2 regions of the Chromobacterium sp. FG89 genome follow, and region 1 is predicted to be linked to the other one. Evidence: predicted binding sites of a transcription regulator. Region 1 holds the regulator's gene; the other holds the start of a gene.
What was found. The regulator FNR, encoded in region 1, switches genes on or off when oxygen is low (the NO sensors DNR and NnrR bind a similar motif). The targets are predictions, from matches to a motif close to TTGATNNNNATCAA.

Region 1 (7,930 bases):
CGTCACCATCGCCTGCGCGCTGACCAGCCGCCGTCGCGAGCTGACCACCCCGCTGTCCACCCCGCGCCAGACCACGCCGGAACTGGTGGCGCGCGCCCGCGCCGGCGAACAAGTGGCCCTGGTGTTCGGCAACGAGACCTTCGGCCTGTCCATTGAAGAAGTCGAACAATGCAACCGCCTGGTCACCATCCCCGGCAACCCGGACTACTTCTCGCTGAATCTGGCGATGGCGGTGCAGGTGATGACTTACGAACTGTTCAGCCACACCGGCGTGGACGTCGACTATCTGCGCGCCGACAGCGACGCGGCGGCGCTGGGCGAGGTGGAGGGCTTCTGCGGCCACCTGGAACAGACCATGGACAAGATAGGCTATTTCCGCCGCCGCAACAGCGAACGGATGATGCGCCGGATGCGCACCCTGTTCAACCGCGCCGGCCTGCTGCGCGAGGAAATCGACATCCTGCGCGGCTTCCTCAAACAGGTGCAGCGCGCCGCCGACGGCGAAGTCCGCCGCGACGCGCCCGGACAGGATGGCGAATAAGCCGCCGTTCACCCTGCCCTACGCGCACCCGGCGGTGCGCGATCTGGCTTTTCTGCTCTCCGCGCCCTCTCCCTGGCGCAGCGGCGCGGACATCCCGCCGCAGCGGCTGCTGGGGGCCGACGGCCCGGCCTTGCTGCAAACGCTGGACGCCGATCCTGCCGAACTTCAGCACTGGCTGGCGCGCCAGCCCACCCGCCGTCTGGGCCATTACGCGGAACGGCTGCTGTCCTTCTGGTTCCGGCTGGCGCCGCACATCGAACTGGTGGCCAGCAATCTGCCGGTGCGCGCGCCGGACGGCCGCACCGTCGGCGAGTTCGACTTCCTGCTGCGCCTAGACGGCCAACCGCTGCATCTGGAAGCCGCCAGCAAGTTCTATCTGCAACTGGGCCGCAGCGCGGACACCTTGACCGGCCCCAGCCTGCGCGACGCCTGGGCGCTGAAAGCCCATAAACTGCAAACCCAGCTGCGCCTGTCCCGCCACCCGGCGGCGCAAGCGACGCTGCCGGCGGGCTTTGAGGGCTGCGCGGTCGGCGCCCGGCTCAGCGGCTGGCTGTTCCACGCCCGCGACACCGCGCCGGAAGCGCCGCCCGGCGCCCAGCCGCTGTACGGGCAATACTGGCCGCTGCGCGGCGACTGGCCGGCGTTGAATGCGGATTCGCGCTGGGCCTGGCTGCCCAGGCTCAGTTGGCTGGCGCCGGCGCGCCGCTCGCCGGAACACACCGCCGACGCGGCGGAACTGCGCGCGCGCCTGGAACAGGCCGAGGCGCCGCAGCTGCTGGCCGAACTGCAGCCCGGCCCCGACGGCGACTGGCATGAAGTGGCCCGCGGCTTCGCCGTGCCGCCGGGCTGGCCTCAGGAGGCGCCGCTGTCGCGGCTGCTGCTGCAAATCGCGGACTGCGCGCCGGCCCCATGAAAAAAGGCAAGCCCGAGGGCTTGCCTTGCGTTTTCCATCTGCCCGCCCGCGCGGCGGAATCAATGTCCGTTGGCGTGAGCGCAGCCGGAAATCAGCGCCTTCAATTCGTCCACCATCACCAGTTGGATGTGCTTATGATCGACGGTGATCCAGCCTTGCTGCTGGAACTTGGACAGCGTGCGGCTGACGGTTTCCAGCTTCAGGCCGAGGAAGCTGCCGATTTCCTCGCGGCTCATGCGCAGGATGAAGTCGTTGGCGGCGAAGCCGCGGGTGGACAGACGCTGCGACAGATTGAGCAGGAAGGCGGCCAAGCGCTCTTCCGCCTTCATGTTGCCCAATAACAACATTACATTCTGATCGCGAACGATCTCGCGGCTCATCAGACGGTAGAAATGGTGCTGCAGGGTGGGAATTTCGCGGCCCAGGCTCTCCATGCGGCTGAACGGCAGCTCGCACACCTCGCTGTCCTCCAGCGCGATGGCGTCGCAGCCGTGCACATTGGCGGAAATGCCGTCCAGGCCCATCAGTTCGCCGGACATATGGAAGCCGGTGACCTGCTCGCGGCCGTCCTGACTGGCGACGCTGGTCTTGAAGAAGCCGGTGCGCACCGCGAACAGCGAACGGAAGCCCTCGCCGCTGCGGAACAAGTACTCGCCGCGCTTCAAACGGCGGCTTTGGCGGATCACCGCGTCGAGCTGGGTCAGCTCCTCGCGGTTAAGCCCCACAGGTAGACAAAGTTCCTTCAGGCTGCAGTTGGAGCAGGAGACCTTCAGGTTATGCAAAGAGATATGGTTCTGATCGGACATGGCATGTTTAGTACAAGCTTGCGATGAAGCTTGACCCTTATCAAAGCGAAATTCGCAGGATTTCCGCAAATTTACCAGTCCACCAGAGGTTTTGCCATCCAAATACGACATGAAGACCACCCACCCATTTTCTCCTGCCCATTTTGAATTCGACCGCGCGCTGATTGAGCGCCTCGACGGGACAGGTCCTAGATATACGTCATACCCGACAGCGGATCGCTTTACGCCGGGTTTTGCCGAAAGAGACTACATCCACTGGCTACGGCAGCGCAGCATCGGCGCCAACCGGAAACCTTTATCATTGTACGCTCATATACCTTTTTGCAACACTATCTGCTACTACTGCGGTTGCAACAAGATCATCACCAAGGACAGCGGCAAAGCGGACTTGTACCTGGACTACCTGGAGAAGGAGGTCCGCATGATCGCCTCCTGTCTGGGCCGCCGCGAGCAAGTGATACAGCTGCATTTCGGCGGCGGCACCCCCACTTTCTTGTCCGACGCGCAACTGGAACGATTGATGACCTTGCTCAAGACTCATTTCGAGTTCTTGAAGGAGGGGGAGTATTCCATAGAAATAGACCCGCGCAAAGTCAGCGCGGCGACAATCTTCAAACTGGCCGAACTCGGATTCAACCGCATCAGCGTCGGGATTCAGGACTTTGAACCGGCGGTGCAGCAGGCGGTGAACCGGGTGCAGTCCGAAGAGGAAACACTGGAGGTGATCCAGGCCGCGCGCGACGCCGGCTTCAAGTCCGTCAGCGTCGATCTGATCTACGGCCTGCCGCTGCAGACTCGGGAATCGGTGCGCCGCACGCTGGACAAGGTGATCGCCATCGGGCCGGACCGGCTGGCGCTGTACAACTACGCCCACCTGCCCACCGTGTTCATGCCGCAGCGGCGCATCAACGAGGCCGATCTGCCCTCGCCGGAAACCAAGCTGGACATCCTGCAGGACTCGGTGCAGCGCCTGGCCGACGCCGGCTATGTCTTCATCGGCATGGATCACTTCGCCAAGCCGGACGACGAACTGGCCTCCGCCCTGCGCCAGGGCCGGCTGCAACGCAATTTCCAGGGCTACTCCACCCATGCGGACTGCGACATGATCGGTCTTGGCGTGTCCTCCATCGGCAAGGTCGGCCCCTGTTACAGCCAGAACGCCAAGGACCTGGACAGTTATTACGCGGCGCTGGACAGCGGCCATCTGCCGGTGTTGCGCGGGCTGACGCTGGACAATGACGACATCCTGCGCCGCAGCATCATCCAAGGCCTGATGTGTCGCTTCTCGCTGTCGGTGGAAGCGCTGGAAGAGATCCACGGCATCAACTTCGCCGAGTACTTCGCCGAAGAACTGCCGCAGATCCGCGAATACCAGCAACTGGGCCTGCTGTCCTTCGACGGCGACTTCATCATGGTGGAGCCCAAGGGCCGCTTCCTGATCCGCAATATCGCGATGATCTTCGACCGCCATCTGCGGGAGCGCCGCACCCAGGCGCGCTACTCCAAGACCATTTGAACGGGGCTAGCAACAAAACAGCCCGCGTCAGGACGCGGGCTGTTTATCGTTGGAGCCGGACGCAGGCTTACCAGATGTCTTTTTCCACCTTGGCGGCCAGTTCCGGGTAATCCGCCACCTTGAACACCGGGGTGGACTCGCCCCGCTTCAGCTGACGCTCGTAATCCTTCAGCACAATGAAGAAATAACGCGACAGCAGCACGATGGCCACCAGATTGATCAGCGCCATCAGGCCCATGGCGAAGTCGGCCATATCCCACACCAGCGGCAGGCTGGCCACCGCGCCGAACATCACCATCGCCAGCACGATCAGACGGAAGGCCAGCAAGATCCCCTTATTGCTGCGGATGAATTCGACATTGCCCTCGGCGTAAGCGTAATTGCCGATGATGGTGGAAAAGGCGAACAGGAACATCGCCACCGCCAGGAAGGACGCGCCTATCGGGCCGAACTGCGATTCGATCGCCTTCTGCGTCAGCGCCACGCCGCTCAAACCCTGGTCATACACGCCGGACAGCAGAATGATGGCGGCGGTGGCGGTACAGATCACCATGGTGTCGATGAAGACGCCGAACATCTGGATCGCGCCCTGACTCGCCGGGTGACGCGAAGTCGCCGTCGCCGCCGCGTTGGGAGCGGAGCCCATGCCCGCCTCATTGGAGAACAGGCCGCGCTTGATGCCCAGCATCATCGCCTGGCTCACCGCATAGCCGGCGAAGCCGCCCGCCGCCTGCTCCAGACCGAAGGCGCTCTTGACGATCAGCACGATCAAACCCGGCAGCTCGGCCGCGTGCGCCGCCAAGACATAGAAGGTCATCAGCAGATAAATGGCCGCCATCACCGGCACCAGCCACTCGGCCACCCGCGCCACCGAGCGCACGCCGCCAAAAATGATGGGGGCGGTCATCACCACCAGGGCGATGCCCACCATATAGCGGTTCCAGCCCCAGGCGCCCTCGGTGGCCGCCACGATGGAGTTGGCCTGCACCGCGTTGAACACCAGGCCGAAGGCCAGGATCAGACACAGGGCGAAGATCACGCCCAGCCAGCGTTGCCCCAGGCCTTTCTGGATGTAGTAGGCCGGGCCGCCGCGGAAGGTGTCGTCATGGTGATTGGTCTTGAACAGCTGCGCCAAAGTCGATTCGGCGAAAGCGCTGGCCATGCCCAGCATGGCGGTCAGCCACATCCAGAACACCGCGCCGGGGCCGCCGGCGGCAATGGCGATGGCCACGCCGGCGATATTGCCGGTGCCCACCCGGCTGGCGAGGCCGGTGGCGAAAGCCTGGAACGGCGAAATATCGTCCTTGCTGCGATGGCCGCCGCGGCCGCCCATCATTTCGCGCCAGCCGCGCGCGAACAGCCTCAGCTGCAACAGGCCGGAACGCAACGAGAAATACAAGCCGACGGCCAGCAACAGGCCGATCAGCATCTTGCCCCAAATCACATCATTGGCGGCATTGATAAACGAATGAAGCAAGTCCATGGATCCTCTTAAAGCTCTGAGCGTGGCAATCTGGAAATGGGCGACGCGCGCCGGAAGGATTTCAGACTGGAAGATTGACCCCGTCCCGATCTTGGCGTCGGGCTCGAGGGTTGCGGTCTTGACGAGACAGCTCCCCGCGGCCGTCAGGCCGCCTGCTTCGGGACACCGCTTCGTCAGACTGTTTTGATGCGAAACCCGGCGAATTTAGCAAAATAGAGTGATTGCTGGCAATGCCGGACGCCATCGGCCAAAGCCGCGCCAGCCGGCTTTCCGTCGCAGCCGGACACGCCTTTGTCATTGATCCCGTCCAGAGAGCGGCCTATTTATCCAAGCACAAAACAATCAAAAGTCATTTTTGATGACTTAAGCATTATGGCCGGTTGCCTTCATACGCCAGACAAGGCAAAGCTCATGCTCCCGCCCGCAATGAACTGATACGCGGCGCTTCAGCCCAGCCATCGCATTTCATGCGGCAATCGCAGTCCGTGAAAATTGCCTATTCTGGAACTGGCGCGGTAGACGTTCACATTGCGGGCGTCGCCGCCACAGTCAGGAGCGAAATCATGACAACGCCCGTGGTAAGGCTGATGCAGCGCTTGAGCTACCCCAGCCGCTTTGCGCTGATCGGCGCGGTCTTTGCCGTCGCCTTACTCTATATGGTGTACGGTCTGTATCGAACCAATCAGGACAATATCGACTTTTCGCAAAAAGAAAGAGTCGGCGTGTCCTACATCCAGCCGCTGCATCACCTGCTGGGCGCGCTGGAACAAGCCCAGGATCTGGCCGTGCGAGCGGCGCAGGGCGAGGCCGCCGCCAAGGCGGCGCTGCCGGCAGCGCAGGCGCAGTTGGAACAAGGCTGGAACCGGCTGCAAAGCGCCCATGAACAATACGGCGCCATCCTGCAAACCGACGAGGCCTGGAAAACCGCCAGCGCCGCGCGAGGCACGCTGTCGCGGATAGGCGCGGCGCCGCCGCCGCAAGTGATCGCCAGCTTTGACAGCACCGCGGACAAACTCAACGCCCTGCTCGGCGCCGCCAGCGACAATTCCAATCTGACGCTGGACCCGGACATCGACAGCTATTACCTGATGGACGCCGCCACCGCCAAGCTGCCCTCGCTGAGCAACTACATCGGCGAAGCGCTGGCCTGGGCCGCCAAACCGGAAGCCGGCCAGGCGCTGACGCCGGCGGAACGCGACCGCCTGGTGGAACTGCGCCCGCTGATCAACGGCGCGCTGGACGGCTTGAATGGCGATCTGGCCAAGGCGCTGGCCTACAATCCGGCGCTGAAGACCGCGCTGAACGCCGAATCCCAGGCCTTGGCCGCGTTTCATCAAGGCCAGGGCGCGGCCATAGACAAGGCCATCGCCGGCCAAACCGGCGCGGCCTTGGCTGTGAGCGGCATGGCGGCGAAAAACGCCGAGATCGGCGCCCGCTTCGGCGACGTGACGCTGAACAATCTGGACACGCTGCTGCAAGCCCGCATCGAACGGATGCAGGCCCAGCGCAATTTCTACATCGGCATCGGCCTGGCCGCCATGCTACTGGCCAGCTTCCTGTTCCACCAGCTCTATCTGTCCATCACCCTGCAACTGGGCGGCGAGCCTTTCTACGTTCAAAGCGTGGTCGAGCAATTGGCCGCCGGCCAGCTGGGCACCCGCATCCAGTTGCGCGAACAGGACCGTAGCAGCTTGCTTGCCTCCATCGGCCAGATGCGCGACCAATTGCGCGACACCGTGACCCAGTTGCTGGACACCTCGCGCGAAGTCAATTCGGCCGCCGACCAGATGGCGCAAAGCGCCCAGAACGTGTCCCACAGCAGCACCAAGCAAACTCAGGCGGCGGCCAGCATGGCGGCGGCGATCGAGCAGTTGAGCACCAGCCTGATGGTCAGCGCCGAGCAATCGGAACAAGCCAATCAACTCTCGCGCGCCGCGGTCAGCCAATCCAGCGAGGGCAACGCCATCATCCACGACGCCAGCGCCAGCATGGACAGCATCGTGCGCGACGTGTCCTCGGCCTCGGAAACCATAGGCGCGCTGGGCCAGCAATCGGAGTCCATCGCCAGCATCGTCGATGTGATCCGCGATGTCGCCGACCAAACCAATCTGCTGGCGCTGAACGCCGCCATTGAAGCCGCGCGCGCCGGCGAACAAGGCCGCGGCTTCGCCGTGGTGGCCGACGAGGTGCGCAAGCTGGCGGAACGCACCGCGCAATCCACCACTGAGATCAGCACCATCGTCTCCGACATCCAGCGCACCTCGCAGCAGGCCATCGCCAATATGCAAACCGGCATGAGCGCCATCATGCAAGGCCAGGAAAACACCCGCAACGCCGGCGCCAGCATCGCCTCCATCCGCCAATGCGTGGACCAGGTGCTGGACAGCATCCATCAAATCACTCAGGGGCTGAAGGAACAGAGCAGCGCCAGCCAGTCCCTGGCGCAAAACGTGGAGAGCGTGGCGCGGATGTCGGAAACCAACGCCAGCGCCGTCGAAGCCAGCGCGCAGACCGCCGGCGAACTGCAGTCGGTGTCGCAGCGGCTGGGCCAGCTCGCCGGCCGCTTCAGCGTCTAGGCCGCGATGCGGCGCCTGCTGTGGCTGGGGATCGCGGCGCTGGCCCCGGCGCCGGCCGCGGCGGCCGGGCTGACCATACTGGTCAGCCCTCAGCC
Region 2 (7,930 bases), on a different contig from region 1:
GCCAGCAAGCGCCGGGCGAAGGCCGGGTCGTGGTCTATCGCTTGCAGAATGCCGGCCGCTTCCACCTTGAGCAGCATGCCGTCTTCCAGGAACTGGGCCATCACCGGGCAGGGCCGGCCCAGGAACATCACCGCCTCGGCAAAGCTTTGGCCGGGGTGGATGATTTCCATCACTTTTTCACTGCCCTGCGCCGAGGACAGCGCCAGCTTCACCCGGCCGTACACCACCAGGAACATGCCGTCGCAGGGGTCGCCCTTCTGAAAAATCACCTGGCCCTTGAGGCCGCGCAGTTCTTGGGTGTGCGGCACCAGCGCCTGGATCTGTTCCGGGGACAATTGCTGGAACAGCGGCTGGTGGCGCAGGAAGGATGGGATGTCCAGATGGCTCATGACGGTGTGGCTCGATAATGGCGGAGGCTTACACTATAAAAGCGCGCTCCGCCAAGGGCCATGGGCCATTGGCAGCAGCGGCCTAGTTCGATGTGATTAGAACCTGTTTACGATCTGCTGCGCGTCGTGGAGCGTTACACGGTGAGTACGCCCTCAAAATGCTCATGTACCACTCGTACATTCCGCTTTTTCGATCGTTTTCGCCTTGTCTCGCTCTTGCTCGCGAGATCGTAAACACGTTCTTAGAAAAAATCTCGCCGGCAGCTTCAATATGTTGAAGCGTTGCACGGATAGGTGGGAAACCGCGTATTCGACGTTTTGAACCATCCCCCCCTCTCAAAGAGATCGTAAACAGGCTCTACCGCGCTCGCCTCAATGTTGGGCCGCCCGGCTCCACGGCGTCAGCTCCGGCCGCGCGTGGCGGCCCGGCTCCACGCCGATTTCCGCATCGCTCAGATAACAGGCCGGGTCCGCCGCCCAAAAATCTCCGCTCAGTTCCCAGGCGCGCACTCGGGTGTTGCCGTTGCAGATGTCCAGGTGGCCGCAAGCGCCGCAGCGGCCGGCCACCGGGCGCGGAGATTGGCGCAGGCCGCTCATCAGCGGGTGTTGCGGCTGTTGCCAGATCGCGGAAAACGGCCGTTCCCGCACATTGCCCAGCGTCACTTTCCACCACATGGTGTCCGGGTGGACGTTGCCCAGGTTGTCGATATTGGCGATGTGGACGCCGCTGGCGTTGCCGCCCCAGCGCCGCAGCGCCCGCAGCAGGGTGTCGGCGCGCTCCGGGTAATGCCGGCGCGCCCAGTGCAGCAGGTAGACGCCGTCCGCGTCGTTGTTGCCGGTGACGAAGTCCCGCGGCCGGCCGGCGTCCAGCTGGGCCAGCGCTTGCTGGATCAGCAGCTCCAGCGCCCAGCGGCTGCGGGCGTGGCGGGCGTCGTCCGCGCGGTGTTTGTTGCCGCGTCCGGCGTAGTTGAGGTGGGAGAAATAGAACTTGTCGATGTCTTCGTCCGCCATCAGTTGCAGCAGCGCCGGCAGGTCCGCGGCGTTGTCTTCCGTCATGGTGTAGCGGATGCCCACTTTCAGGCCGGCGTCGCGCGCCAGCCGCAGGCCGCGCAGCGCCAGTTCAAAGCCGCCGTCCAGCCGCCGGAAGCGGTCGTGGGTGGCGCCGATGCCGTCCAGGCTGACGCCCACGTAGTCGAAACCGATGTCGGCCAAGACGGCGACCTGGTCCGGGTCCATCAGGGTGCCGTTGCTGGACAGGCCGATATAGAAGCCCAGCGCCTTGGCGCGCCGGGCGATGGCCGGCAGGTCCGGCCGCAGCAGCGGTTCGCCGCCGGACAGGATCAGCACGCGCACGCCGTAGGCGTGGAGATCGTCCAGCACCGCATAGGCTTCGTCGGTGTTCAGTTCGCCGGCGAAGTCGCGGTTGGCGGAGGTGGAATAGCAGTGCTGGCAGGTGAGGTTGCAGCGGCGGATCAGGTTCCAGATCACCACCGGGGCTTGCGGCCCGGCGGGCATGGCGCGCCCTGGCGGCGGAACCGCCGCCGGTTCGCGCAGCAGGCGCAGGTATTGGGTCAGTCGCAACATGGCCGGCTCCGTCGCGGGAAGATGGCTCAGTGTGCGGCCGGGGGCGGCGGCGGCTCCTTGATGCGGGTCAATGGAATCCGCAGCGCCTCAGAACCTGTTTACGATCTGCTACCCGTCGGCGATACAGCGTTGAAACCGGCTTCGAAATGCTCATGTACCACGCGTACATTCCGCTTTCTCAGCCGTTTTCGCCTTGTCTCGCCCTAGCTCGCGAGATCGTAAATACGTTCTCAAAGCCTCAAGCCCGTTTTCTTCAAAATCCGGCTGGAAAACAGCACCTCGTGGCCGCGGCAGGCCTCGCCCAGCAAGGCGCGCGCGTCGTCCACCGCGGCCAGCACCGCCGGCCGCTCGCTGCCGTGCAGCATGGCGAACAGGTTGTACGGCCAGCCCGGCCGGCGCGGACGGCGGTAGCAATGGCTGACCGCGTCCAGGCCGCCCAGTTGCGCGCCCAGCGCGTCCACCTGTTCGTCGGCCACGTCGAACACCGCCATGCCGTTGGCCCGGTAGCCGATGGCGTAATGGTTGGGCACCGCGCCGATGCGGCGCACCACGCCCTGCTCCAGCCAGCGCGCCAGCCGCGCCGTCACTTCGGCCTCCGCCCAGCCCAGCCGCCGCGCAATGTCGCGGTAGGGCTGCCGGCACAGCGGCAGGCCGGCCTGGGTGGCGCGGATCAGCTTCCGGTCGTCTTCGCTCAGCGCGGCCGGTTCGCCCGCGCGCCGCGCGCCGGCGGCCGCGCCCACCGGGGCCGCGCCGCCCACCTGAAAACGCATGCCCACAAAGTATTCCCGCTCTTTGGGAAACAGGTTCACTTCCAGGCCGGTCACCAGTTCGATGCCGCGCCGGGCGGCGTCGATGGCGGCGGCGCTGTCCGCGGCCAGCACGAACCACATGTTCAGCCGGTGTTCGCGACGGTAGTTGTGCGCCACCGCGGGCAGCGCGTTGACGGCGGCGGCCACTTCGTCGAAGCGCGCTTCCGGCGCGGCCAAGGCGGCCAGCACAAAGCGGCCGCCCAGGCGTTCTATCTGGTACATCGGCCCAAAGCGGCTGAGCACGCCGGCGTACAGCAGTTGGCGCAAGCGCCGGATCAGGCCGTCTTCGCCCAGCCCCAGGCTGCGCCCGGCCGCCGCGTAGGGGCGCGACACCAGCGGGAAGCCGCCTTGCAGCCGGTCTATCAGCCGCGCGTCCAAGGCGTCCAGCGTGTCCAGCATTGCCAGCGCTTCAGGCGTATCCATAACAGGCTCCGGTTTGTTTGTAGCGCCGGGTGGAGCGCAGCACCGCCTGCGGCAGCCGTTCCAGGCCGTGCCGGCGGCGGATGTCCGCCAGCGCGGCGTCCAGGCTCTGCGCGTCGCGGGCGTGGACCATGGTGAACAGTTGGTAGGGCCAGTCCGGCGGACGCGGCGGACGTTCGTAGCACAGGGTGACGGCCGGCTCCGCCGCCAGCGCCAGCGCCACGCGCTCGCGTTCGGCGTCGTCGTCTATCCGCCACACCCACATGGCGTTGGCGCGGTAGCCCAGTTCCTGGTGGCGCACCACCATGCCGAAGCGGCGGATGACGCCTTGCTGCCGCCAGTGGGCGATTTGCGCCAGGGTCTGGGCCTCGCTCAGCGCGCATTGCGCGCCCAGCGCTTGATAAGGCCGCGGGGTCAGCGGCAGGCCCGGCGACAGCGCCGCCAGCAGCCGCTGGCGCTGGCCGGCGGACAGGCCGGGGTCGTCCGCCGCCGCCGGCGCTTCCGCCGCCGCGGCGGGCTCCGCCAGGAAGGAAAAGCCCAGGTCGATGTGGTATTCCCGCAGCAGCGGCAGGTCCAGCGGCGGGATGCCGGTGGCCAGGCGGATGCGGCTCAGCGCCGCGGCCACGCCGGCCGATGAGGCGGCGGCCACGACGAACCACAGATTGTAATGATGGTCCCGCCGGTAGTTGTGGTTGACCTCGCGCTGGCGGCTGACGAAAGCGGCCACTTCTTCCAGCCGCTCCGCCGGCGCCGCCATCGCGGCCAGGGTGCTGTTGCCCACGGTGTTGGGCGCGAACACCGCGCCGACGCGGGCCAGCAGGCCGGCCGCCTGGGCGTCTTGCAGCGCGGCCAGCAGCCGGGCTTCGCTCCAGCCCGGTTCCATGCCGGCGGCGAGCGCGGCGAAGGGGCGCGGCAGCAGCGGAAAGCCGCGCTGGCTGCCGTTGATCAGCCGCAGCAGGGCCGGATCGGCGTCTGAAATAAGCATGGCTACATCCCGATGCGGCTGGCGCGCCAGCTGAAGAAGATGCCGGACGGGCTTTGCGCCGGCAGTTCGCGCAGCACTTTGAGGCTGGCGGTGTCCACCACCACCAGCTTGTCTTCGTCGCGGCTGGACAGCCACACCGCGTCGCCGCGCGGGGTGAACTCCATGTGCAGGATGGCCTTGCCCGGCTTCAGGGTGGCGATCACGCTGCGCGTGGGCACATCGATGACTTGCACCTTGTCGTTGTCCGGGAAGGCGAAATTGACCCAGACCCGCCGGCCGGACGGTTCCGCCATCACGAACACCGGCTGGCCCAGCACCGGTATGGCGGCCTGTTGCGTCCAGCTGCGGTTGTCCGCCAGCAGCACTTCGTGGCGGCCGATGGCGGGCAGGAAGGCGTAATCGCCGGCCAGCGCCCAGCCGCGCAGATGCGGCATCTTGTACACCGGCAGCGGCTGTTGGCCGCGGCCGTAGCCGGCCAGGATGCGGCGCACGCCTTGTTCCGGCCGCCAGGTGTCCAGCAGGGACAGGCCGTCTTCGCCGTAGAGCCCGGCCAGGAAGTAGCGGCCGTCCATGCTGGCCAGGCCGTCGTAGGGGCGCTTGCCGGCGTCGCGGTAGCGGGTCAGTTTCGGCTGGGCCGGGTCCGCGGCGTCCAGCACATTGATTTCGTCGGCGTCGAACAGCGCGTAAACGAAGCGCCGGCCCGGCAGGTCCGCCAGGCCCACCACGCGCGAGGGTTTGCCGTCCGCGCCCGGCGCGGCGGGCACCGAGGCCAGCGGCGCCAGCGTGGCGGCGTCGAACAGGCGCACGCCGCCCGGCTGGTAGTTTTGCGCGGCCAGCACGCGGCCGTCCGAGGAGATGGCGCCGCCTATGCTGTTGCCGGCCTGCACCACGCGCCGTTCCAGCCGCCGGCGCAGCAGGTCCACCTTGCTGATGGCGCCGTCGCGGCCAAACACGTAGGCGTAACGCGCGTCGCGCGAGAACACCGCCGAGGCGTGGGACAGATCGCCCAGCCCTTCCACCCGGCCCAGGCTTTCCGCGCGGGTGTTGTCCACCACTTGCACGCTGCCGCTGGCGCGTTCTATCACCACGCCCAGGTCGCCGGTGCCGCGCGGCGCGGCGCAGCCGCCCAGCAGCGCGGCCAAGGCCGGGATCAGGGCGGCGCGCCCTGCTTTAACCAGTAAACCAGCCATATCGCTTCTTCTTCCGTCAGAAAAGGCCGCCAAGGCGGCATCGGGGTGCCGGGCCGGCCGGCCAGGATCACGGCGGCCAGGCCGGCGTCCGGCTTGTCCTTGAGCGCCTCCGGCGTCAGCGGGCTGCCCAGGCCGCCGCGCAGGCTCAGGCCATGGCAGGCGCCGCAGTCCTGGCGCGCCAGGTGGCGCAGCTGGGCCGCCCGCTCCGGCGCGGGGGCCGCCGGCGCGGCGACGGCGGCGCTGCAGAGCAGCAGCAAGGCCGCCGCCGCGCCGCGGATCAGCGGTTCAGGATCCATTGCACCATGGCCTTGAGTTCGGCGTCCGGCACTTGTGGGTTGGGCGACATCGGCACCGGGCCGAAGCTGCCGGAGCCGCCCTTTTTCACCTTGTCCATCAGTTTGACGGCGGCGTCCTGCCCCTTGTACTTGGCGGCCACCTGCTGGTAGGACGGCCCCACCAGCTTGGCGTCCAGCGCATGGCAGGCCAGGCAGTTGTGTTGCTTGAGCAGCGCTTCCGGCGCGGCGGCCGCGGCCGGCAGCGCATGCAGCGCCAGGGCGGCGCAGGCCAGGATCAGGCTTGTTTTCATTGCGTTCTCCTCCGCCCGCCGGGGCTGGCCCGGCGGGCGCGCTGGCGGGGTCAGTAGATGTCGTGCTGGGTGTTGTAGACGTTGAATTTGCCGGTGGGGGTGACCAGGCGAGGGTCCTTGATCACGGCCTTGAGCTTGCGGGTTTTGTCGTCCACCACCACGATGGCGGATTGCTTGTCCTTGGCGCTCCAGACCGAGAACCAGACTTCATCGCCGGCCTTGTTGAATTCCGGCTGCAACACGCGTTTGGCGCCGTCGCTCAGGCCGGACCATTCGCCGATCGGCAGCATGGAGAAGCCCTTGTCCAGGTGCTTGATGTCGAACACCGCCACGCTCTGGCTGAGCTTGGCGTCCGGGTTGAACACGGTGTCCACCCACAGATTGGCGGATTGCGGATGGGTCTTGATGAACAGCGAGCCGCCGCCCTGCCCTTTGAGCGTGCGCACCACTTTCCAGGCCTGGGCCTTGTGTTTTTCCGGATCGGTGCCCACCAGGCTGATGCTGTCGTCGCCCAGGTGGCTGGTGGCCCAGACCGGCCCGTATTGCGGGTCCGTGAAGTTGGCGCCGCGGCCGGGGTGCGGGGTTTTGCCCACGTCCACCAGCGCCGCCAGCTTGTCCAGCTTGGTGTCCACCACCGCCACTTTATTGGAGGCGTTGGCGGCCACCATGAAGTAGCGGCCGCTGGCGTCGAAGCCGCCGTCGTGCAGGAATTTGGCGGCGTCTATGGTGGTGGTCTTGAGGTTGGCCAGGTCGGAGTAGTCCACCATCATGATCTTGCCGGTTTCCTTGGCGTTGACCACGAATTCCGGCTTGTAATGGCTGGCCACGATGGAGGCCACGCGCGGTTCCGGGTGGTATTCGTTGTCCACCGTCATGCCGCGGGTGCCAACGATTTTCAGCGGCTTGAGGCTGGCGCCGTCCATGATCACGTATTGCGGCGGCCAGTAAGCGCCGGCCACCGCCAGCTTGTCGTCGTAGCCGCGGTATTTGGAGGTTTCCACCGAGCGCGCTTCCAGGCCGATGCGGATTTCCGCCACGCTGTCCGGCTTGGCCATCCACAGGTCCACCAGATTGATCTTGCCGTCGCGGCCGATCACGTACAGGTAACGGCCGGATTTGGACAGCCGGGAGATGTGCACGGCGTAGCCGGTTTTGATCACGCTGACGATCTGTTTGCTGTGGCCGTCGATCAGCGCGATTTCGCCGGCGTCGCGCAGGGTGACGGAGAACAGGTTGGAGATGTCCAGCTGGTTTTCCTTGCGCCGCGGACGCTTGTCCACCGGCACTTGCACCTTCCAGGTGGCCAGCATGTCCTGCATGCCGAATTCCGGCGGGGTGGGCGGCTCTTGCTGCACGTAGCGCGCCATCAGGTCCACTTGCTGGTCGTTGAATTCGCCGGAGGTGCCCCAGTTGGGCATGCCGGCCGGGGAGCCGTATTTGATGAAGGTTTTCAGGTATTCAGTGCCGCGCGCCAGGGTGATGTCCGGCGTCAGCGCCTTGCCGGTGGCGCCTTTGCGCAGCACGCCGTGACAGCCGGCGCAGCGTTCGAAGTAGATTTGCTTGCCGCGGGTGAATTCCGCCTCGGTCATCGGCGGGGCTTTGGCGTTGGCGTTCTGGTGCATCGCCTCGCCGGCGGGCGGGGCGGCGGTGTCCGCCCAGACGGGGGCCGCGGCCAGCGGCAACAGGGCGAGCAAGACGCTCTTGGTGAACAGGGACTGCTTCGGAGACTTAAACTTCATGGCGTGCGCTCCAGCGTTAGGAATAACCCTTTTGCGAGCATGATCATCCCGGACGCATATGGACAGCCTTGATTCGAATCAACGCTTGCCGGAGCCGTCCTGTCCTGTGACCGGGGAATCTTCCAGGCCCCAGTCGCCGTATTGATACCAGTCGTCGCCCAGCACTTCCGCCGGATGTTGCGTGCGGCTGGAGCCGTTGCCGCATTGCAGGGAGTTGGCGGGGCAATA

Region 2: a site for FNR is predicted at 2,031-2,044, ahead of nirJ (heme d1 biosynthesis radical SAM protein NirJ). Genes of this name have one in related genera too.

The regions. Positions count from the first base shown of each region.
Region 1 covers NZ_JBMDIQ010000029.1:34,398-42,327, reverse strand. The annotation lists gene ACODRW_RS21480 (RNA methyltransferase) at 1-541, shown strand, start outside; gene ACODRW_RS21475 (DUF1853 family protein) at 531-1,454, shown strand; gene fnr (fumarate/nitrate reduction transcriptional regulator Fnr) at 1,514-2,260, opposite strand; gene hemN (oxygen-independent coproporphyrinogen III oxidase) at 2,370-3,776, shown strand; gene ACODRW_RS21460 (alanine/glycine:cation symporter family protein) at 3,844-5,259, opposite strand; gene ACODRW_RS21455 (methyl-accepting chemotaxis protein) at 5,823-7,835, shown strand; gene ACODRW_RS21450 (substrate-binding periplasmic protein) at 7,842-7,930, shown strand, end outside.
Region 2 covers NZ_JBMDIQ010000015.1:131,178-139,107, reverse strand. The annotation lists gene ACODRW_RS15900 (Crp/Fnr family transcriptional regulator) at 1-389, opposite strand, end outside; gene nirJ (heme d1 biosynthesis radical SAM protein NirJ) at 762-1,973, opposite strand; gene ahbB (siroheme decarboxylase subunit beta) at 2,204-3,205, opposite strand; gene ahbB (siroheme decarboxylase subunit beta) at 3,192-4,187, opposite strand; gene ACODRW_RS15880 (cytochrome D1 domain-containing protein) at 4,190-5,377, opposite strand; gene ACODRW_RS15875 (c-type cytochrome) at 5,338-5,673, opposite strand; gene ACODRW_RS15870 (c-type cytochrome) at 5,655-5,963, opposite strand; gene ACODRW_RS15865 (nitrite reductase) at 6,014-7,702, opposite strand; gene ACODRW_RS15860 (DUF3079 domain-containing protein) at 7,781-7,930, opposite strand, start outside.